One region of the Rhizobium sp. 0TCS1.26 genome, then DNA from elsewhere that is predicted to be linked to it. Evidence: predicted binding sites of a transcription regulator. Region 1 holds the regulator's gene; each other region holds the start of a gene.
The links. Region 1 encodes LexA, which represses DNA repair genes until DNA is damaged. Its sites were predicted from a motif close to TGTTCNNNNTGTGTTCNG; they were not measured.
Positions count from the first base shown of each region.

Region 1 (5,255 bases):
ATGAAGCGTCTCAAAGTAGCTATATGATCTGATGCGCGCTGCCAAGCACTGGTGAAGGCTAATTGTGCGGCGCGAAAGAGGGGCGGGCAAGGGCACTTTCGGCGTCATCTGGAGCGTCTTGCGGGGGTTGCTGGACTTTAATCGATCCAAACGCCCGCCGTGGTCCGCGTGATGACAAAAGCGTCATTGACCACCCCTGATAATCGGGTGCAGGTTGTCGATCGGTTAAGAGGGCGGCGGTGAATTCAAGCAAATTCTCCGGGGGGCTCGATTGTCGCAGCATGACGCGCAGATCGCAGATGAGCGACACATGCCGGCGATGCCACGGGCGCCGCCGGACGCATCTCCTGTTCCGACGGTGCCTGAGAACCACTGGCCGGCCGCCAAGTTCCAGACCTCGGTGAATTCCCGGGCAAAGACCCACCTTCGGCTTGCCTCTGCGCGGCAGGCGGCGCTTCGCCTGGGAGCGCTCGGTGCCGAAGAAATCGCCCATGGGCGGCTGTTTCTCGCCGTTCCGCTGCTGCTGGGGCTCGGCATTCTCCTCTGGTTCGGACTGCCCCTGGAGCCGCCGGCATTTGTCGGCTGGCTCGCGGTCCCCTTGCTCCTCCTGGCGTCGGTCGCCGCTGCCCGCGGCCTGCAGGGGACGGCACTCGGTGTGGCGGCGCTCGCCTTCATCATCGCCGGAATGGGGCTTGCGGCGCTAGAGACGTGGCGGCAGACGACACAGGTACTCGACAGTGCGGTGACGACCAGGATCGAGGGCATCGTCGAGCGACGCGAGGCGGCCGGCGATGGAAGCTGGCGCTATGTGGTGCGGCTCACAGCCACCCGAGATCCGCAACTCGTTCGCCCGCCGGACCGGGTGGCGGTGCTCGCAAGGGGGCAGGAGGCGAGCATCGCGCCGGGGATGGTACTGACCGGTCGGGCACGGCTCTCGCCGCCGTCGGGTCCGGCACTGCCGGGGCTGACCGATTTCGGCTTTGCCGCTTTCTTCGACGGGATCGGCGCGGTTGGCTATTTTTACGGCAAGCCGCAGGCCGGCGGGCCGGCGGTGGACCTGAGTTTCCCCGAGCGGGCGCAGATGTCTCTCTACTCGCTGCGCGGCACGGTCGGCGACCGGATCCGCAGCTTCGTTCCCGGCGATGCCGGCGCCTTCGCCGCAGCGATCGTGACAGATGAACGCCGGGCGATCTCCAGCGAGGCGGTGACCGCGCTCAGGATGGCCGGCCTTGCCCATATCGTTGCCATCTCCGGCCTCAACATGGCGCTTGCCGCCGGCATCTGCTTCGTCGGCCTGCGTATCCTCCTCAGCCTCTCGCCGCCGCTGGCGCAGGCTCTGCCGACGAAGAAGATTGCCGCCGGTGGCGCGCTGCTGCTGGTCACGCTCTACTACGTCATCTCCGGCTTCGGCGTTTCCGCCGAGCGCGCCTATCTGATGATGGCGATCATGCTGACTGCCGTGTTCTTCGACCGCCCGTCGATCAGCCTCCACAACATCGCCCTGGCGGCTCTGGTGATCATGATCCTGTCGCCTTCGGCCGTCCTCGGCCCGAGCTTCCAGATGTCGTTTGCCGCAACCGCGGCGCTCGTCGCCGGCTATGCCGGCTGGACGGCGCGGCGGGCACGGCACGACCATGACACGCGGCCGCCGGCCGCCGGGGCTGCCGCCCGCAGTCTGTCGAGCCTCTGGACGATGGTCAGCGGAACCTTCATCACCTCATTGATCGGCGGCCTGTCGACGGCGATCTTTTCAGTCAGCCACTTTCACCAGCTGACCGGATACGGCCTCGTCGCCAACCTGGCGGCCATGCCGGTCGTCTCGCTGGTCGTCATGCCGGCCGGCCTGCTTGGCATGCTGGCGATGCCGCTCGGTCTCGACAAACCGTTCTTCGCCGTCATGGGCCTGGGCTCGGGCATGGTCATCGCCATTGCCACCGAAGTCGCCTCCTGGGGCGGAAACACGGTGGTTGGCCGCACGCAGCCGTGGTTCCTGCCGCTGACGACTGTCGGCCTGCTGCTGCTGGTGCTCCTGCGGACGCGCCTGGCGCTGTTCGGCCTCGTTCCGCTCGGCGCAGGTCTGCTGCTGGCCGGTATGGTCGAGCCATCGAAGAAGAACCCCGACCTGCTGATTTCAGAGGATGGTGCACTGGTAGCGGCGCTCGACGGAACTGGCGCCAGCCTCAACCGGCCGCGCCCGCCGGCCTTCCTCTACCGGCAGTGGGAAAGCGCCCTTCAGCTGGGCGAGATCAACAGCCCCGAGCGCAGAGACGCACCACCCGAGCCGCCGGCAAACCCCGTGCCTGCAGCGAACCAGCAGCCAGCGGGGCACCCTGTGCCCGCGGCAAACCCCGAGCCGACGCCTGAGACGACGAAGAGCAACCCAACAGCCAGCCCGGACGCAACTGCGACGACCGGCCAGACGTCCAAACCTGTCGCTCCCGCGAGGCCGCAACCGCTGACCCGCGAAGGACTGGCGTCCGCCCGGGCACTGATGCAGGACACATTCGCCGGCGCGCCTCCCGACCGGTTCGTCTGCCTCGGCCAGAAAATCTGTCTGCTGCGAAGCGCAACAGGCAATCGCATCGCCTGGATCGACGACGCGCGCTATGCCGGGCCTGCCTGCGATACGGCCGACCTCATCATCGCACCGCGCGCCCGTTTCGACACGTGCCGCTCGAACGCGCTGATGCTGAACGGCGCGAGCCTCAGACGAATAGGCGCCGTCGAGATCGATTTCGCCGCCAGCCGCGATCCCGGAAGCTGGCACCTGCGTGCGGCGATGACCGGCATCCGGCGCCCGTGGACGCAGCATCGCGCCTACGACTGGCGTACGCGCAGCATGGACGAGCAGCTACCCGAGCGGTTGGCGCGGATGATCAGTGATAGCGGCGGATGAGGCCGACGAGCTTGCCCTGAACCTTGACGCGGTCTGCGGAAAAGATACGCGTCTCGTAAGCCGGGTTTGCGGCCTCCAGCGCGATGGAGGCACCCTTGCGGCGAAAACGCTTCAGCGTCGCTTCCTCGTCGTCGACCAGCGCCACGACGATATCGCCCGGGCTTGCTGTGCTGCCATTGCGGATGACGACGGTATCGCCGTCCAGAATGCCGGCCTCGATCATCGAATCGCCCTTGACCTCGAGCGCGTAATGCTCGCCCGGCCCAAGCATCTCCATCGGCACGCTGATTTCGTGCGTGTTGTTCTGGATCGCCGAAATCGGCACGCCGGCAGCGATACGTCCCATCACAGGGACGGAGGCGGAGGTCGCATCATTGGCGGGGATGGCGACGGGGCGGGCGGCCGAGGGTGCTTGCGTCTTGCCGAGACTTCCCTCGATGACGCTCGGCGAAAACCCGCGGCGCGGCTGCGGTGCTGCGGAATAGGCTTCCGGCAGCTTGATCACTTCCAGCGCGCGCGCCCGGTTCGGCAGCCGGCGGATGAAACCGCGCTCTTCCAGCGCCGTGATCAGCCGGTGGATGCCCGACTTGGATGCCAGTTGCAGAGCGTCCTTCATCTCGTCGAAAGACGGCGGAACACCTGATTCTTTCATCCGTTCGTGAATGAACAGAAGCAGTTCCTGCTGTTTGCGCGTGAGCATGGCGGCGACCCCCTGAAGGAAACAAATCCAGAACGAACACTATCTGTTCCACATGTGTTCCGCAAGTGCCTAAGATCCGGTGAACGCAGGCTCATCACGGATTTTCTGCTTCGACTTCGCCCTGATGCGCGGTAAAACGGACGGCAATCGAGGCTGGAGGCATGCAAGATGGACAGTGACAGGCCACGCGCGATCGACCATCTGGTCTTGCCCGTCGAATCGCTGCAGACCTCGCGGGAGCGGCTCGAGGCGCTCGGCTTCACCGTCGCCCGGCAGGCGGATCATCCCTTCGGCACATCGAATGCCTGCGTCTTCCTGGCGGACGGCACCTATCTCGAGCCGCTCGCCATTCGCGACGCTTCTCTGGTCGGCGAGAGCGTGCGAGGCGGCAATGTCTTCACCGGACGCGACGCACGGTTTCGCAGCGGCCGGCTGGAGGGCCTTTCGGCGATCGTCGTGTCGAGCAGTGATGCCGCCGCCGATCACCAGCGCTTCCTGCGGGCGGGCATTTCAGCCGGCGACATGCTCGGTTTCTCGCGGCAGGCGTTGACCGCGGATGGGACCCCCGTCACGGCAAGCTTCCAACTGGCCTTTGCCGATCTGGAAAGCGACCTGTTCTTCTTGTTCAGCTGCCAAAGGATCAACCCGTTGCCGGCCGATCGCTCGGTGCTGGAGCGGCACGAGAACGGCGTGGTGGCGTTGCGCGAGGTGTTGCTGCACGGTGCCGCACCCGACGATCTGGTCAAGCGCATCGAGACGGTGACGCACGCGGCTGGCTTCAGCGAAGCGGAGGAGACGGCCTTCACGCTTGCCAATGCGCGCATCCGCCTTGTCGCCGGATCGGAAACCGCGAGTGGAACGGATAGGGCGGTGAAGGCGGCGGCGGTCGTCTTCCATGTCGCCGATCTGACGGTGACAGAGCTGTTGCTGGCTGATAATCACCTCCCATATGTGAGGACGCCGCACCGTATCACCGTGGCGCCGGCGCCCGGTCAGGGCGTTTCGTTCGTTTTCGAGGAGTAGATCATGGGCGTGAGCGCCAATGCAGAGGTTGCTGTCGGCGAGGGCTCGTCCCGCGTCATGTTTTCCAACAGTGGCCGGCTGTCGCTGATCTGCGGACCGTGCCAGATGGAAAGCCGCGACCATGCCTTCATGATGGCTGGCCGGATCAAGGAAATCTGCGATCGGCTCGATATCGGCCTTGTCTACAAGTCGTCCTTCGACAAGGCGAACCGCACGTCGCTGAACGGTCCGCGTGGCATCGGCATCGATGCGGCGATGGAGATCTTTGCCGACCTGAAGGCCGAATTCGGCTTTCCGGTGCTCACTGATATCCACACGGAAGAGCAGTGCGCCATCGTCTCGCAGACGGTCGATATCCTACAGATCCCGGCGTTCCTCTGCCGCCAGACGGACCTTTTGGTGGCGGCGGCAAAGACGGGTAGGGTCATCAACGTCAAGAAGGGCCAGTTCCTGGCTCCCTGGGACATGAAGAACGTGCTCGCCAAGTTCACCGAAAGCGGCAATCCGAACGTGCTGCTCTGCGAACGCGGCGCGTCCTTCGGCTACAATACGCTCGTCTCCGATATGCGTTCGCTGCCGATCATGGCGTCGCTTGGCGCCCCGGTGATTTTCGATGCCACCCATTCGGTGCAGCAG
Region 1 is NZ_JBCIYV010000001.1:43,490-48,744, forward strand. It holds gene AAIH46_RS00250 (ComEC/Rec2 family competence protein) at 311-2,896, shown strand; gene lexA (transcriptional repressor LexA) at 2,877-3,596, opposite strand; gene AAIH46_RS00260 (VOC family protein) at 3,765-4,619, shown strand; gene kdsA (3-deoxy-8-phosphooctulonate synthase) at 4,623-5,255, shown strand, end outside.

Region 2 (5,255 bases), 280 kb from region 1:
ATGACACGGAAGCTTGCCGCCTGGTCGCCCTCGGCCTTGACGCCGACGACCTCCTCGGTGGCGCCGATCAGGGTGCGGAACAGGTCGGTATCGAAGACGCTGTGCACGCCCTGCAGGATGCAGGCCATGCGCTCCAGCCCCATGCCGGTATCGATCGACGGACGCGGCAGCGGCGTGCGCTCGCCCGGCGCCGTCTGGTCGAACTGCATGAAGACGAGGTTCCAGAATTCCAGGAACCTGTCGCCATCCTCTTCCGGCGAGCCGGGAGGCCCGCCCCAGACATGCTCACCCTGGTCGATGAAGATTTCCGAGCACGGACCGCAGGGGCCGGTATCGCCCATCTGCCAGAAATTGTCGGAGGTGGCGATGCGGATGATCTTGTCGTCGGAAAAGCCGGCGATCTTCTTCCACAGCGTCGCCGCCTCTTCGTCGTCGGCATAGACGGTGACCAGCAGCCGGTCCTTCGGCAGGTCGAACCCCTTGTTGACGAGGTTCCAGGCAAACTCGATCGCCTGCTCCTTGAAATAGTCGCCGAACGAGAAGTTGCCGAGCATCTCGAAGAAGGTCAGGTGGCGGGCGGTATAGCCGACATTGTCGAGGTCGTTGTGCTTGCCGCCGGCGCGCACGCATTTCTGCGAGGTGGTGGCGGTCGAATAGGGACGGCTTTCGAGCCCGGTAAAGACGTTCTTGAACTGCACCATGCCGGCATTGGTGAACATCAGCGTCGGGTCGTTGCGCGGCACCAGCGGGCTCGACGACACGACCTCGTGACCGTTCTTCCGGAAGTAGTCGAGGAAGGTCGACCGGATTTCATTCACGCCACTCATGCCATGCCCTTCTAAGCCGCCTCGAACGCGGTCTTCGTCCCAAAAACCACTGGCTTTTACCGTTCCAGCCGAACCCTGTCCAGCACGACGCAAAACCGGCCGCATATCATTTCAGCGATATGCGGCCGGCTTGAATTTCAGGACTGTTGCGGATCGGATCAGGCGTCCGGTTCGCCGTCGCCGTCATTGGCGTCCGGCCCACCGTTTTCCAGGAACCGCTCGGCGATCAGGCCGGCGTTCTGGCGCAGCGCCAGTTCGATCTCGTTGGCCAGTTCCGGGTTGTCGCGCAGGAAATTCTTGGAATTCTCGCGCCCCTGGCCAAGCCGCTGGCTGTTGTAGGAGAACCAGGCACCGGACTTCTCGACGATCCCGGCCTTGACGCCCAGATCCACCAGTTCACCGGTCTTGGAAACGCCCTCGCCGTACATGATGTCGAATTCCACCTGCTTGAAGGGCGGCGCCATCTTGTTCTTGACGACCTTCACGCGGGTCTGGTTACCCACCACTTCCTCGCGTTCCTTCACCGCGCCGATGCGGCGGATGTCGAGGCGCACTGAGGCGTAGAACTTCAGCGCATTACCGCCGGTCGTGGTTTCCGGAGAGCCGAACATCACGCCGATCTTCATGCGGATCTGGTTGATGAAGATGACCATGGTCTTCGACTTCGAGATCGACGCGGTCAGCTTGCGCAGCGCCTGGCTCATCAGACGCGCCTGCAGGCCGGGCAGGCTGTCGCCCATCTCGCCTTCGATTTCGGCGCGCGGCGTCAGCGCCGCGACCGAATCGACGACCAGCACGTCGACGGCGCCGGAACGCACCAGCGTGTCGGTGATCTCGAGCGCCTGCTCACCGGTATCCGGCTGCGAAATCAGAAGGTTCTGCAGGTCGACGCCGAGCTTGCGGGCATAGATCGGATCGAGCGCGTGTTCGGCATCGACGAAGGCGCAGATGCCGCCCTTCTTCTGGGCTTCGGCGATCGTCTGCAGCGCCAGTGTCGTCTTGCCCGAGCTTTCAGGACCATAGATCTCGATGATCCGGCCCTTGGGCAGGCCGCCGACGCCAAGCGCGATGTCGAGACCCAGCGAGCCTGTCGATACCGTCTCGATTTCGACCACGCTCTCGTTTGCGCCCAGCTTCATGATCGAGCCTTTGCCGAAGGACCGTTCGATCTGAGAGAGTGCCGCTTCCAGCGCCTTGCTTTTGTCCACCGATTTTTCCTCTACGAGCCGCAATGAATTCTGTGCCATCTGATCCCACCTTTAGGTTATCGCAGCGGCCCTAGCAATCCAGCAGCCGGTGATCAGTATGTACACTTTTTGTTCTCATCATGCAAGAGGGCTCATGCCGTTGTTTCTCTTCCATGATCGCCTGAGCGTTCGCTTTGCGTTCCGGCCTGTGCGAAACGCCAGTTCAACGCCTTCTAAGTCCCGTCCCGGGCGTGCACGTCTGCCGCATCAGTCCTGCCGGTCGAGCATCTCGCGCACCGCCACCGCCAGCTGCTTCAGCGAGAACGGCTTGGGCAGGAAGCCGAACTTGGCATCCGCCGGCAGGTTGCGCGCAAATGCGTCCTCTGCATAGCCGGAAACGAAGATGAACTTGAGGTCGGGATAGGTCTTGCGCAGCTCCTTAAGCAGCGACGGCCCGTCCATTTCCGGCATCACCACGTCGGACACGACGATGTCGACCTTGCCCTCGAGCTCCTCCATGATCTCCAGCGCCTCGGTGCCGGAGCCTGCCTCGTGCACGGTATAGCCGCGGGTTTCCAGCATCCGCTTGCCGCCGCGGCGCACCGCCTCCTCGTCCTCGACAAGCAGCACGACCGCCGAGTTGCCGGTGAGATCGACGTCTTCGGCCGGGGCCGAGGCGATCTTCGGCTGTGCCGCGACGTCGGCGCTGGCCGAGCCCGGGCTGCCCGGTTCCGGCGTCGGCACGATCTCGGGAATGTGGCGCGGCAGGAATACCCGGAACGTCGTGCCCTTGCCGACTTCTGATTCCGGATAGATGTAGCCGCCCGACTGCTTGACGATGCCATAGACCATCGACAGGCCGAGACCGGTGCCCTTGCCGACCTCCTTGGTGGTGAAGAACGGCTCGAAGATCTTGTCCATGATCTCCGGCGGAATGCCGGTGCCGCTGTCGGCCACTTCGACCATGACGAAATCGTCGGCCGGCAGCCGCGCGCCGGCAAATGCCGCAGCCTCGGCGCCGGTCACGTTGCGGGTGCGGATGCGGATCTGGCCGCCCTGCGGCATCGCATCGCGGGCGTTGACGCAAAGGTTGATCAGCACCTGCTCGAACTGCGACAGGTCGGTGCGCACGGGCCAGAGATCGCGTCCGTAGTCGACGTCGAGCTTGACATTGGTGCCCGAGATCAGCCGGTCGACCAGCATCCTGAGGTCGCCCACCACGTCGGTGAGGTTGAGCACTGCCGGCCGCATCGTCTGCTTGCGCGAAAACGCCAGCAGCTGGCGCACCAGCACCGCGGCGCGGTTGGCGTTGCGCTTGATCTCCATGAGGTCGGCGAAGCTTGCATCCGAGGGGCGCGCCTGCAGCAGCAGGTGGTCGGAGGAGAGCAGGATGGCGGTCAGCACGTTGTTGAAGTCGTGGGCGATGCCGCCGGCCAGCGTGCCGACGGCATTCATCTTCTGCGTCTGCGCCATCTGCGTCTCGAGCTCTTTCTGCTCGGTCGTCTCCACGGCGTAGACGATCGCCACCTCTTCCGGCGCCTCGTCGCTCTCGTCGATTACCGCATTGACGTAGAACCGCACATGGCGGTTCTCGTCGCCCGGGTGCCGGCAGTCGATCGGCGCGATGTCTCCCTGGCGGTCCTTGGCCGCCGCCAGCGCCCGCTCCAGGTCGCCGCGCGCCTGCTCGTTGACGATGGCGTCCAGCGTCGCGCCGGCCTCCACATCGTCGCGTGACACGACGCCGGCAAACAGCCGGAGGAACGGTGCGTTGATGCGCAGGATCTTGCCGTCGCCGCCGATCGAGGCGATCGCCATCGGCGTATTGTTGAAGAACCGCGTGAACCGCATCGCCGAGGCCGACTGGTCGGCGCCCTCGCCCTTCGGCCGGCCCAGAACGATCGTCCGGCTTTCGCCCGGCGCACCATCGCGCATCGACGAAACGCTGTGGACGAGGCGCACCGGCAGGCTCTGGCCGTTGCTGCGGCGCAGGTCGAGGTCCAGCGTTTCGGTGCGCGTCTGGCCGGGGCCTGCCTGCACCGACTGGATCAGCGCCATGCCCTCGCCGGCCACCATGTCGGAAATCGTCATCGATCCCGGCACGAACTTGGTGAGGTCGAGGCCCAGCCATTCGGCAAGCGTCGCATTGAGGTAGAACAGCTCGCCCTTCTTGCCCGCCGAGAAGAAGCCGGCCGGCGCATGGTCGAGATAGTCGATGGCGTTCTGCAGCTCGCGGAAGAACCGCTCCTGGTCCTCCCGCTCCGAGGTGATGTCGGCGATCTGCCACACGTCATGCGGCGTCTTTTGCGTCGGCGAGGTCAGGATGCGCGCCTTCAGGCGGTACCAGTGGGCGCCGGATCCGCTGGCCGAGGCGCGGCCGAGCGGCTTCAGCAGGCGGAATTCCTCGTGCCCCTCGCGGCCTTCGCGCAGTGCTGCGGTCAAGCGGTAAAGCGCTTCGGTCGCCTCGCGGTTCTTCGACAAGAGGGCTTCCAGCGACTGGGCGTTGGCCGCCTTCGTCGCACCGGTCAGTCGGCCATAGGCGGCATTGGCGTAAAGAATGCGGCTGCGCTCGTCGGTCACCAGGATGCCGTCCGGATGGCCGGCCAGGTAGCTTGCGGCAAACTCGTCGGAGCGCGATTGCGGCATCACTTCCACAAGCCCGATGATCGACGAAACGATGAAGAAGATGCCGACCATCGCCAGCACGCCGAGCACGCCCAGCACCAGTTCGTTGTCCATCGCGTCCTTGAATACCACGAAGGCGATCGACACGCCGACCAGCACCAGCGCCAGCAGGAGCAGGCGCAAGACTGTGCCACTCCGCCTGCCGCTGTCCACCAGCGGCGCGTCGTAACTGGCGGCCGGCTGCGCTTTCGACATTACACCTCGCACTTCGACCTGTCGTTCAGTGACGGCCCCGGAATCGTTCCTGACGTCTTCCATAGCAAGTTGAAGCCCCGTCAAAAAGCGTCGAGCCGCAGAAAGCCGTTGAAGACATTCATATTCCTATTGCTCAAGTGCCGCCCCTCTCCATATTCGCCATTGCCGGGTGCGGCAGGCGACGAAACCTGTCGGGGCAGACTGTATCGGCGGGCCGGCTTGCCGCGGGCTTGCGACTTGCCTAGGCTGCCGGATGCATGCCGGTGACTGCCGATGGCCTGCCGTCGGCACCATGATCTGGCGGTTTGGTAAACCGCCTCGACGTCCAAGCCTCCCGGTGGTCGGGCAACAGGCAACCAAGGAG
Region 2 is NZ_JBCIYV010000001.1:320,524-325,778, forward strand. It holds gene alaS (alanine--tRNA ligase) at 1-827, opposite strand, end outside; gene recA (recombinase RecA) at 986-2,074, opposite strand; gene cckA (cell cycle histidine kinase CckA) at 2,282-4,891, opposite strand.
Region 2: a site for LexA is predicted at 2,201-2,218, ahead of recA (recombinase RecA). Genes of this name have one in related genera too.

Region 3 (5,255 bases), on a different contig from region 1:
ACCAGCGGTCGGTTCGATCCCTCGATCGCCGAGCCAAGCGTCTCGATCGCCAACCGGTCGCGGGCGCAGTTTGCCGCATAGTTGGAAAAATCGTGGTCGAAGGCGGTATGGATGATGCCGTCACAGGCGGCGGCGCCGCGATGCAGGCTGTCGAGATCGTCGATATCGCCGTAATGAGGCTCGGCGCCGGCGGCCTCCAGTGCGGCTGCTCCCCGTTCAGAGCGCGTCATGCCGAGAACCTGATGGCCGGCACCGAGAAGTTCCGGGATGATGTGGGAGCCGATGAACCCGGTCGCGCCGGTTAGAAACACACGCATGATCTTCTCCTAGTTGCTTCGCGGCGTTTCTAGGCCTAGGCTCTATCCTGTTAAAGTAGTGAGCTTATCCTGGTATAACAGCTAACAGGATCCGTGATGTTGAAAGAAGCAGACAATCCGCTCGGCCGGTACCTGCGCGACCTGCGCGGCCGTCTTGATCCGGCGAGTTTCGGGTTTTCATCCAGTCGCCGGCGCACGCCGGGTCTGCGGCGCGAGGAAGTGGCACAGCGTGCCAATATCAGCGCCACCTGGTACACCTGGCTGGAACAGGGGCGCGGCGGGGCGCCGTCCGCCGACGTTCTGAACCGCATCGCCCGGGGGCTGATGCTGACCGAGCCGGAGCGCGAGCATCTGTTCATGCTGAGCCTCGGCCATCCGCCGCAGGTCAAATACAAGGCACCGACCGGCGTGACGCCCCGTCTTCAGCGGCTGATCGATGCGCTGGAGGTGAGCCCGGCGCTGGTGAAGACGGCAACCTGGGACGTGCTGGCCTGGAACCGCGCCGCCGCCGTCATCCTGACGGATTACGGCAAGCTGCCGCCCGGCGAGCGCAATATTCTGCGGCAGGTTTTCTGCAACCCGTCCATCCGCGATAAACAGCTCGACTGGGATGGCGTGGCAAGCTTCGTCGTTGGTGCATTCAGGGCCGATGCGGCGCGTGCCGGTGCCTCGTCGGAAGTTCGGCAGCTGGTGGATGAACTCTGCAGCCGGAGCCCGGATTTCGCGGCACTGTGGAACGACAACACGGTCAACAGCTATGGAGAAGGCACCAAGCGCATCCGTCATTCGGTCCTGGGGCCGATCGAACTGGAATATTCGAGCTTCGCCATCGATGGCCGTCCGGATCTCGGAATGATCGTCTACAATCCGGCAACCGATGCCGAAGCCGAACGCTTCCGCGTGCTCATCAACGCCACGCCTTGAATGCCGGCTTGACCACCGGCGCGCATTGACTGGCTGTGGGGTCAGTCTCCGGTGCGGTCGGTGGCCTCTTCAGCGCTTTCCTCGATGCGCTCCATGTCGTCGTCGCTGAGGCCGAAATGGTGGCCGATCTCGTGGATCAGCACATGGGTAATGATGTCGCCCAGCGTTTCGTCGTTCTCGGCCCAGTAATCGAGGATCGGCCGGCGGTAGAGCCGGATGCGGTTGGGCAGTTCGCCGGTTTCCACCGTGAAACGTTCGGAAATACCGCGGCCTTCGAACAGGCCGAGAAGGTCGAAGGGGGTCTCGAGCGCCATGTCCTCGAAGATGTCGTCGTCCGGAAAATCCTCGATTTCGATGGTGAGATTGCCGGTCAGTGCACGGAATTCCTCCGGCAATGAGCCATAGGCCTCGATCGCCAGCGATTCGAACGTGCTGATGGTCGGGGCGTGGCGATCCCGCCAATCATCGGTCTGGTCGGCACGGGCCATGTCTGCTCCTTTTTCCTGACCATATAAGGTTTTCGGCAAAAATTTTCGAGTGCGGATTCAAGCCTCCGGCGCGCGCTCACAAGAATCGGGTGGCCGCCCCTGTTGACTCTTTCGGGAAGCTCGGGAATCTATAAGAACATAAAGTGAACATCGAGTGGAGCTGACGTCATGGCACGATCTGCCTTGGCGCAGGAGACTGTTTTTGCCCTGCGCGAAACGATTGCCCGTCTGGAAGGCAAACCGCTTCCTGCCCTGGCTGCCGCGCAGGCGCAAGCGCTGGAAGCAAAGGACCGCGATCCGCAGGCCCTGCTGCCGCTGGGGGTTGAGCCGCTCGATGCGGCGCTCGACGGCGGACTGCCGCTCGACGGCATCACCGAGATCCGCAGCCCGGGGTTCCGCAATGCCGGCTCGGCCAGCGGCTTCGTCCTGGCACTGGCGGCCCGCATCCATAAGGCTTCGCCGGGCGAGCCACTTCCGGTGCTGTGGATCGCCGACAGGGTGGCGCATCTGGAGGCGGGGCTTGCCTATCCGGTCGGGCTGAAGGGGTTCGGGCTCGATATCCGGCGTTTCTACCATGCGCTGCCGGGCCGGCTGGAGGATGCGCTGTGGCTGGCGGAAGCGGCCCTTGCCAGCGGCGTCTTTTCCGCCACCCTTCTTGAAATCCGTGGCAATCCGAAGGCTTTCGGCCTGACGGAAAGCCGGCGGCTCAGCTTAAGGGCAAAGGCGGCGGGGCGGCCGCTTCTGCTTTTGAGACATGCCGGCGAGGAAGAGGCGTCCAGCGCGCTCTTCCGGTTCCTCGTCGAGCCGGCACTCTCGTCCGAACGACGTCTTCCCGATGGATCCATGCTCGGCGGCAGCATCGGCTCCTCGGTCTTCCGTCTGACTTTGGAGAAGAGCCGCAATCCGGCTCCGCTCTCCCTGCATCTGGAGTGGAATTCCCATGACCGCCAATTTTTCATCGCCGATCGCCCAGACCACGCTCAGTCTGCGCGGCAGCCGGCAGCGCATCCTGGCGCTGTTCTTTCCGCGGCTGTCGACGGACCGGATCCTGCGGCGGCGATGGGGTCTATCCTGGCGTTCGACCGGGCGTCCTGACGACGCTCCCTTCGTCTGCGCCGGGCGCCGCGATAATGCCATGCGCCTGACGGCGCTGGATGCCGAGGCGGAGGCGATCGGCCTCAAATGCGGGCAGGGGCTGGCGGAGGCACGGGCGATGTGCCCGAACGTCATCGTCGTGGAAGAGGATCAGGCGGCCGATCGGCGGTTCCTCGAGGCGCTTGCCGACTGGTGCGACCGTTTCACGCCGCTGGTGGCGCTGGAAGGCCGCGACGGGCTGTTTCTCGATATCACCGGCTGTGCCCATCTGTTCGGCGGCGAGGCGAAGCTTTTGGAGGAAATCCGCGCCCGCCTGACGCAGATGGGTCTTGAGGTGCGCGGCGTGATCTCCGGCTCGCCCGGCCTGTCTTCGGCGGTGGCGCGTTTCGACGGCAGCCGCATCATCGACGACGAGGCGCGCGAAAGCGTGCTGGCGCCGCTGCCGGTCGCCGCGCTCAGGATCGAGGAGAGCGTCGTGCAGTCGCTGCGCAAGGTCGGGCTGAAGCAGGTGGGTGACCTCCTGGAGGCGCCGCGGGCGCCGCTTGCCCGCCGCTTCGGGCCACATTTGCTGCTGCGGCTCGATCAGGCCACCGGTGCCGACGAGGAGGCGATCTCGCCGCGCCGGGCGGTGGCGGCGCTGTCGGCGGAGCGCAAGCTCGCCGAGCCGATCCAGGCGGAAGAGGATATTCTGGGGCTCGCCGAACAGGTGGCGGAGGCCCTGAAGCCGAGCCTTGAGGCGCGCGGCGCCGGCGGGCGGGTGTTCGAACTGGTGTTGTTCCGGGTCGACGGGAAGGTCTTTCGCATCGGGGCCGGTGCCTCGCGACCGTTGCGCGATGCCGGGCGGATCGCCCGCCTGTTCGCCGAACGGCTGAAGGCACTGCACGACGATCTGGAGGCCGGCTTCGGCTTCGAGATCCTGCGGCTCAACGTCCTGCGCGATGAACCCTTCGAGACGCTGCAGGGCGATTTTACCGGCGACGACCGAAAGCATCTGTCGCTGAGCGATTTCGTCGACCAGGTGTCGGCCCGTCTGGGGCCGGATTGTCTGCAGACCTATCAGCTGCGCGAAAGCCATATTCCCGAGCGGGCGGTGCTGGCGATGCCGGCGCTCGATCATGTCACCGAGCGCCGGCGGATGCCGGAGGCGGCCCCGCTTGCAATGCCTGCGGTGCAGGAGCGTCCCTTGCGGCTCTTCTCGCATCCCGAGCCGCTGGAGACCTTTGCCGTGGAGGTGCCGGAAGGGCCGCCGATCCGCTTCCGCTGGCGCCGGCTCACCCACAAGGTTCTGCGCGCAGAGGGGCCGGAGCGGCTGGCTGCCGAATGGTGGCTGGACGGCGAGACGGCCCCGACCCGGGATTATTTCCGGCTGGAATCGGAAAGTGGCCAGCGCTTCTGGGTCTACCGGCAGGGTCTCTACGACCAGCTCGCTAGCCCGCGCTGGTTCATGCACGGCATCTTCGCATGAAGGCCCCGCCGCCCTTCTGCGAAATCGGCGCGCGCACCAACTTCTCCTTCCTTGAGGGCGCTTCGCATCCGGAGGAGATGGTGCAGGCGGCGGCCGAGCTGCGGCGGCATGGCGAGCTGTCGGGCCTCGGCATCGCCGACCGCAACACGGTGGCGGGCGTGGTGCGTGCCCATGCGCAGCTGCGCGATCTGGAGGACGGTGCCGATCTCAAGGTGCAGCCGGGCTGCCGGCTGGTGTTTGCCGACGGCACGCCCGATGTCTTGGCCTATCCCCGCAACCGCCAGGGCTGGGGGCATCTCTGCCGACTGCTCAGCCAGGGGAACCTGCGCAGCGAGAAGGGCCAGTGCCTGCTATTCCTCGACGACCTGCTGGAATGGGGGGATGACATAATGCTGGCGGTCCTGCCGGGCCGCACCCTGCTCGACGACCAGGCGGCGGCAGACGCCTTTCCGGCTCTTCTCGCCCGGCTGCGGGCGCGGTTTTCAAAAGCCTGCTATCTGGCGCTGTCGGCTGAGTATGACGGACGGGATTCGCTCGCCTTTGCCAGTTTCTCCCAATGGGCGCGGCAATGCCGCATGCCGCTGATCGCCACCAACCAGCCGCTCTACCACCATCCGGAACGGCGGCCGCTCTCGGATGTGGTGACCGCCATCCGCGAGCACGTGACAGTGCCGCAGGCCGGTTTCCGGTTTGCCGCCAATGCCGAGCGCTACCTGAAAGCCGCCTCGCGCATGGCCGGCATCTTCCGCCGCTATCCGGAGGCGGTGGAAAATTCCGTTCGCTTCTTCGAACAGCTGACGTTTTCGGTGCGCGAACTGAAGCACAACTACCCGGAGGAGCGTGTCGACGGCGAGACGCCATCCGAAACGCTGGAGCGGCTGGCCTATGCCGGTGCCCGTGAGCGGTTCGGCAATGATATTCCCGAAAAGCTGCGCCTGCAGATCGTCGAGGAACTGCAGCTGATCC
Region 3 is NZ_JBCIYV010000005.1:191,598-196,852, forward strand. It holds gene AAIH46_RS20560 (SDR family oxidoreductase) at 1-317, opposite strand, end outside; gene AAIH46_RS20565 (helix-turn-helix transcriptional regulator) at 414-1,241, shown strand; gene AAIH46_RS20570 (metallopeptidase family protein) at 1,283-1,729, opposite strand; gene AAIH46_RS20575 (ImuA family protein) at 1,898-2,824, shown strand; gene AAIH46_RS20580 (Y-family DNA polymerase) at 2,778-4,289, shown strand; gene AAIH46_RS20585 (error-prone DNA polymerase) at 4,286-5,255, shown strand, end outside.
Region 3: a site for LexA is predicted at 1,862-1,879, ahead of AAIH46_RS20575 (ImuA family protein). Genes of this name have one in related genera too.

Region 4 (5,255 bases), on a different contig from region 1:
TGACCACCGAGGTGCGGCCGGCTGCCAGCGCCGGGATGAGATCGCCATAGCCCGGCTTGTCGAGACCGTCGTTCTTCAGCGCCCAGAGCAGCGTGATCAGTTCGGCCGGGGCCGGCTTCAGCAGCGCCGGCATGAAGATGTGGTAGGCGCCAAAGCGGATGCCGTAGCGGCGCATCGAGGCGCGCGCATCCTGATCAAGCGTCTTGACGTCGTCGGCAACGTCGCGCCGGAAGAGGACACCGAGATTTTCGACGAGCTGGAACGCGAGCCCCTTGGCAAGCCCCTGCAGGTCTTCGGCACGCGACAGATCGTCAAGCGGCTTCAGGACCGTGGCGATGTGATGATTGACGAAGCGCTCGAGGCGAGCAGCCACGTGATCGCGAGCATTGCCGGTCAACTGCTCGTCGGCGAGCAGGATGAGACGCGGATGCATGATGTGATCGCCGGCCGCGAGCTTTGCCACCGGATCGCCGAGCCAGCGGACGAAACCGTCCGAGCCGACGGCGATGTCGCTATTGCCACAAGCGTAGAGCCGCGCAGCGCGAGCCTCGAACTCCAGCGACAGGGCCTTCTGGGCAGCCGTCTGCACAGCCTTGGCATCCGGCCCTTCGGCACCGGAAACAGGCGTAAACCGGAAACCGGCTAGTTGACCGACGTGGTGTCCCTCGACGAAGACATCCCCATTCACACTGATTTCAGCTTCCAGCATCGCATTCTCTCTCAGGCGCTTCATGAGCACAGATGTCCTGCGATCAACAAAGCGTTTCGTCAACCTTTCATGTAGCGCGTCCGACAACCTGTCTTCGATTTCCCGTGTCTTTTCTTGCCAGTGTGTCGGATGCGCCAACCAACCCGGACGGTTGGAGACATAAGTCCATGTTCTGATCTGGGCGATGCGGGCGGACAGCGTATCAATCTCGCCGTCGGTCCGATCGGCCCGCTGCACCTGCGTCGCCATGAAGTCTTCATTCACCGCGCCGAGCCGCACAAGATCGGAAAATATCGTCGAAATCAGGTCGGCATGCTGTGCCGGCGTGATGCGCCGGTAATCGGGAAGCGCGCAGGCTTCCCACAGCTTCTCGACATTTTCGGGCGTCGTCGCGGCATCGATGATCTCGGGATAGCGCGACAGATAGTCGAGCGCCTGGCTGTCCGTCGCCGGCAGGGCGCGGGTCAGGCCGTGGACGGTCGGCGTCGCATCGAGGCTGGCACGCAGGTCGCGGATGGAGGAAAAGTTGAGCGCCTTGGAGCGCCACTGCAAGACCTTCACCTGGTCGAAGTGGTGGCTCTGGATGCGCTCCACCAGGTCTTCGTCGAACGGCGCTACCTGGCCAGTCACCCCGAACGTGCCATCCCGCAGGTGGCGGCCGGCGCGGCCGGCAATCTGGCCCATTTCGCCGGCATTGAGATTGCGGAACTGGTATCCGTCGAACTTTCGATCCTGGGCAAAGGCGACGTGATCGACATCGAGATTGAGGCCCATCCCGATTGCATCGGTTGCCACCAGATACTCGACGTCGCCGGCCTGGTAGAGACCGACCTGGGCATTTCGAGTGCGAGGCGACAGCGCACCGAGGACCACCGCCGCCCCGCCGCGCTGACGGCGGATCAGTTCGGCGATCGCATAGACCTCGTCGGCCGAAAAGGCGACGATGGCGGTGCGCTGCGGCAGGCGGGTGATCTTTTTCTGCCCCGCATAGAAGAGGGTGGACAGGCGGGGGCGCTCGACGACGGTGATGCCGGGCAGCAGACGCTCAAGGATCGGCCGCATGGTGCCGGCGCCGAGAAGCAGGGTCTCTTCCCGTCCGCGCAGATGCAGGATCCGGTCGGTGAAGATGTGCCCCCGCTCGAGATCGCCGGCGAGCTGAACCTCGTCGATGGCGACGAACGCCGCCTTCGTCTCGCGCGGCATGGCCTCGACGGTACAGACCGAAAACCGTGCCAGATGCGGGGTGATCTTTTCCTCGCCGGTGATCAGCGCGACGTTGTGGTGCCCGACCTTCTCGACCAGCCGGCCATAGACCTCGCGCGCCAGGAGACGAAGCGGCAGGCCGATCACGCCGGATCCGTGAGCAACCATGCGCTCGATGGCATAATGGGTCTTGCCGGTATTGGTCGGGCCGAGGACCGCGGTAACGCCGCGGCCGCTCAAGATCATGGGCTGGGAATTCAAAAGCTCTGTCCGCACATCGTCTGAAGCCGCCGCGACGATGCGGCTGACACCTCACACATGGCGTTTCGAACCGGCGATGGCAAGCCGCAAGGGCTCCGGAGTGACGGCGGTAACGGAAATCCTGCCAGTTTTCTCGATGCGTGCACGTTCGGAACAGCGGGCGAACAAAGCACGGACGAATCGCTGACTCTCCTGAGTCACCCTTTGTTCCGCGCGGCTACTGGAGCTCGCAGGAGCCGGAAGCAAGCCGACCAGGCCTCCCTGGGGGCAGCCAATTCGTGATGCCATCTACAGTGATTTTGTGGCGTCACATAAATCGGACATTGGGTTGGAACAAAATCGCAGTGGTCACGTTTTCGCCGCACAAACCAACGTGTTGGAGAAGTTCGAATGCTCGGGACCATTTTGCTGATCATTGTCATTCTGCTCTTGATCGGCGCCCTGCCGAACTGGGGTCATAGCCGCAGCTGGGGTTACGGCCCGTCGGGCGGTCTCGGTCTCGTCGTCCTCATACTGATCATTCTGCTCCTGATGGGCAGAATCTAAAGTTTGCAAAACTCGATTATAACAGGGAAGGAAAGCCTCACATGAAAAAGATCCTCGCCGTTGCAGCCATGGTTGGCATGCTCGCATCGTGCACCTCGACCGAAAGAGGCACGGCCATCGGTGCCGGCACGGGTGCCGTCGTCGGCGGTGCCGTGACCAACAGCTGGGGTGGTGCAGCAGTAGGCGCCGTTGCCGGCGGCCTGGTTGGCGCCGCTGTCGGCGAGTCGCAGAAGCGTCAGGGCTATTGCGTCTACCGCGATCGCTACGGCCGCAACTACGAAGCTCGTTGCCGCTAAGCGATAACGCTGTCTAGAAAAGAGACCGGTGTGCCCCCCGCATGCCGGTCTCTTTTTGTATTGTGCCTGGAGATCAACGCACGAGGACGCCTCGTGGATCAGGTGAAGTACTGGCCGCCATTGGCGCTGATCGTCGAGCCGGTGATGAACCCGGCATCGTCGGAAACCAGGAATACGACGCAGCGTGCGATCTCTTCCGGTCTTCCGAGCCTGCCGACCGGGATCTGCGGCAGGATCCGCTCGTTCATTACCTTCTCGGGTACCGCCAGCACCATTTCTGTTGCCGTGTAACCGGGGCAGACGGCATTGACGGTGATGTTCTTCGCCGCCCCTTCGAGCGCCAACGACCGGGTAAAGCCGAGATCTCCGGCCTTGGCCGCCGAATAGTTGACCTGCCCCATCTGGCCCTTCTGTCCGTTGATCGAGGAAATGTTGACGATGCGTCCGAAGCCCCGCTCGCGCATGCCCGGCCAGATCGGATGCGTCATGTTGAAGAGGCCGCTGAGATTGGTTGCGATCACCGCGTTCCAATCACCTGGCGTCATCTTGTGGAACATCGTGTCGCGGACGATGCCGGCGTTGTTGACGAGGATCTCTACCGGACCCATCTGCGCCTCGACCTCGCCGATCCCCGTGACGCAGGCCTCGTAGGACGACACGTCCCACCTGAAGACGGGGATGCCGGTCTCCTCCTGGAAGGCGAGTGCCCGCTGCTCGTTGCCGGCATAGTTGGCCGCGACGCTGTAGCCCGCCGCCTTCAGCGCCTTCGAGATTGCCGCTCCGATACCGCGCGTGCCACCGGATATCAACGCCACTCTGGTCATGCAGCATCTCCCCCTTGCGGTTGCGACGCGCGACCCGTGCCGCGCGGTCGTCTCGATCCGGCAGCCGGTCCGGCTACAGGGCCTCCAGGCACATGGCAACACCCATGCCGCCGCCGATGCAGAGCGTTGCCAGCCCCTTGCGGGCGCCGCGCCGCTTCATTTCGAACAGCAGCGTGTTGAGCACCCGCGCGCCCGATGCGCCGATCGGATGGCCGATGGCGATCGCCCCACCGTTGACGTTGACGATCGACGGATCCCAGCCCATGTCCTTGTTGACGGCACAGGCCTGTGCGGCGAAGGCTTCGTTGGCTTCCACCAGATCGAGATCGGCGGCCGACCAGCCGGCCTTTTCCAGCGCCTTGCGCGAAGCCGGGATCGGCCCGGTGCCCATGATCTGCGGATCGACGCCGGCAGTGGCCCAGGAAACGATGCGCGCCATCGGCGAAATCCCGCGACGGACGGCCTCTTCCTCGGTCATCATCACAGTGGCCGCCGCACCGTCATTGATGCCGGAGGCGTTGGCCGCCGTCACGGTGCCGTCCTTGTCGAAGGCCGGGCGCAATTTCGTCATGCTGTCGAGCGTCACGCCGGCGCGGATATATTCGTCGGCGTCGACGGTTACGTCGCCCTTGCGGCCCTTGATGACGAACGGCACGATCTCGTCCTGAAAACGGCCGGCCTTCTGGGCGGCTTCCGCCTTGTTCTGCGAAGCGACGGCGAACTGGTCCTGCTCGTCGCGCGAGAGCTGCCACTGGCGGGCGATGTTTTCGGCGGTGATGCCCATGTGATAGCCGTAGAAGGCGTCGGTCAGGCCGTCCTTGATCATCGTGTCGATCAGCTTCATGTCGCCCATCTTGGTGCCGCCGCGCAGATGCGCGCAGTGCGGTGCCATGGACATCGATTCCTGACCACCGGCGACGATGATCTTTGCATCGCCGAGCGCGATCTGCTGCATTCCGAGGGCCACAGCCCGCAGGCCGGAGCCGCACAGCTGGTTGACGCCCCAGGCCGTCGTCTCCTGCGGCACGCCGGCCTTCATCGCCGCCTGACGGGCCGGGTTCTGGCCCTCGCCTGCCGGCAGCACCTGGCCGAGAATGACCTCGTCGACATCCGCCGCTTCGACACCGGCACGCTCCAGCGCCGCCTTGATGGCCACAGCCCCCAATTCGTGCGCTGCAACATTGGCGAAGGCTCCGTTGAAGGATCCGACTGCCGTGCGGGCCGCCGAGGCGATGACGATGGATGGCTGGCTCATGGCTGTCTCCTCAAGATGCTTTGTATTGTTGGACGCGAGACTGGCAAAGCTTTCGACGCAAGTCAAAGGGTCTGACGGAGGGGTGCAGGCGGGATGCCTGCGCAAGCGCACGATCGACAGGCCGCAAGGCCGTCTCGCATCGCACAAATGGATTGTCAGTT
Region 4 is NZ_JBCIYV010000004.1:303,245-308,499, forward strand. It holds gene AAIH46_RS19245 (helicase-related protein) at 1-2,158, opposite strand, end outside; gene AAIH46_RS19250 (DUF3309 family protein) at 2,564-2,719, shown strand; gene AAIH46_RS19255 (YMGG-like glycine zipper-containing protein) at 2,761-3,015, shown strand; gene AAIH46_RS19260 (beta-ketoacyl-ACP reductase) at 3,114-3,839, opposite strand; gene AAIH46_RS19265 (acetyl-CoA C-acetyltransferase) at 3,913-5,094, opposite strand.
Region 4: a site for LexA is predicted at 2,323-2,340, ahead of AAIH46_RS19245 (helicase-related protein). Genes of this name have one in related genera too.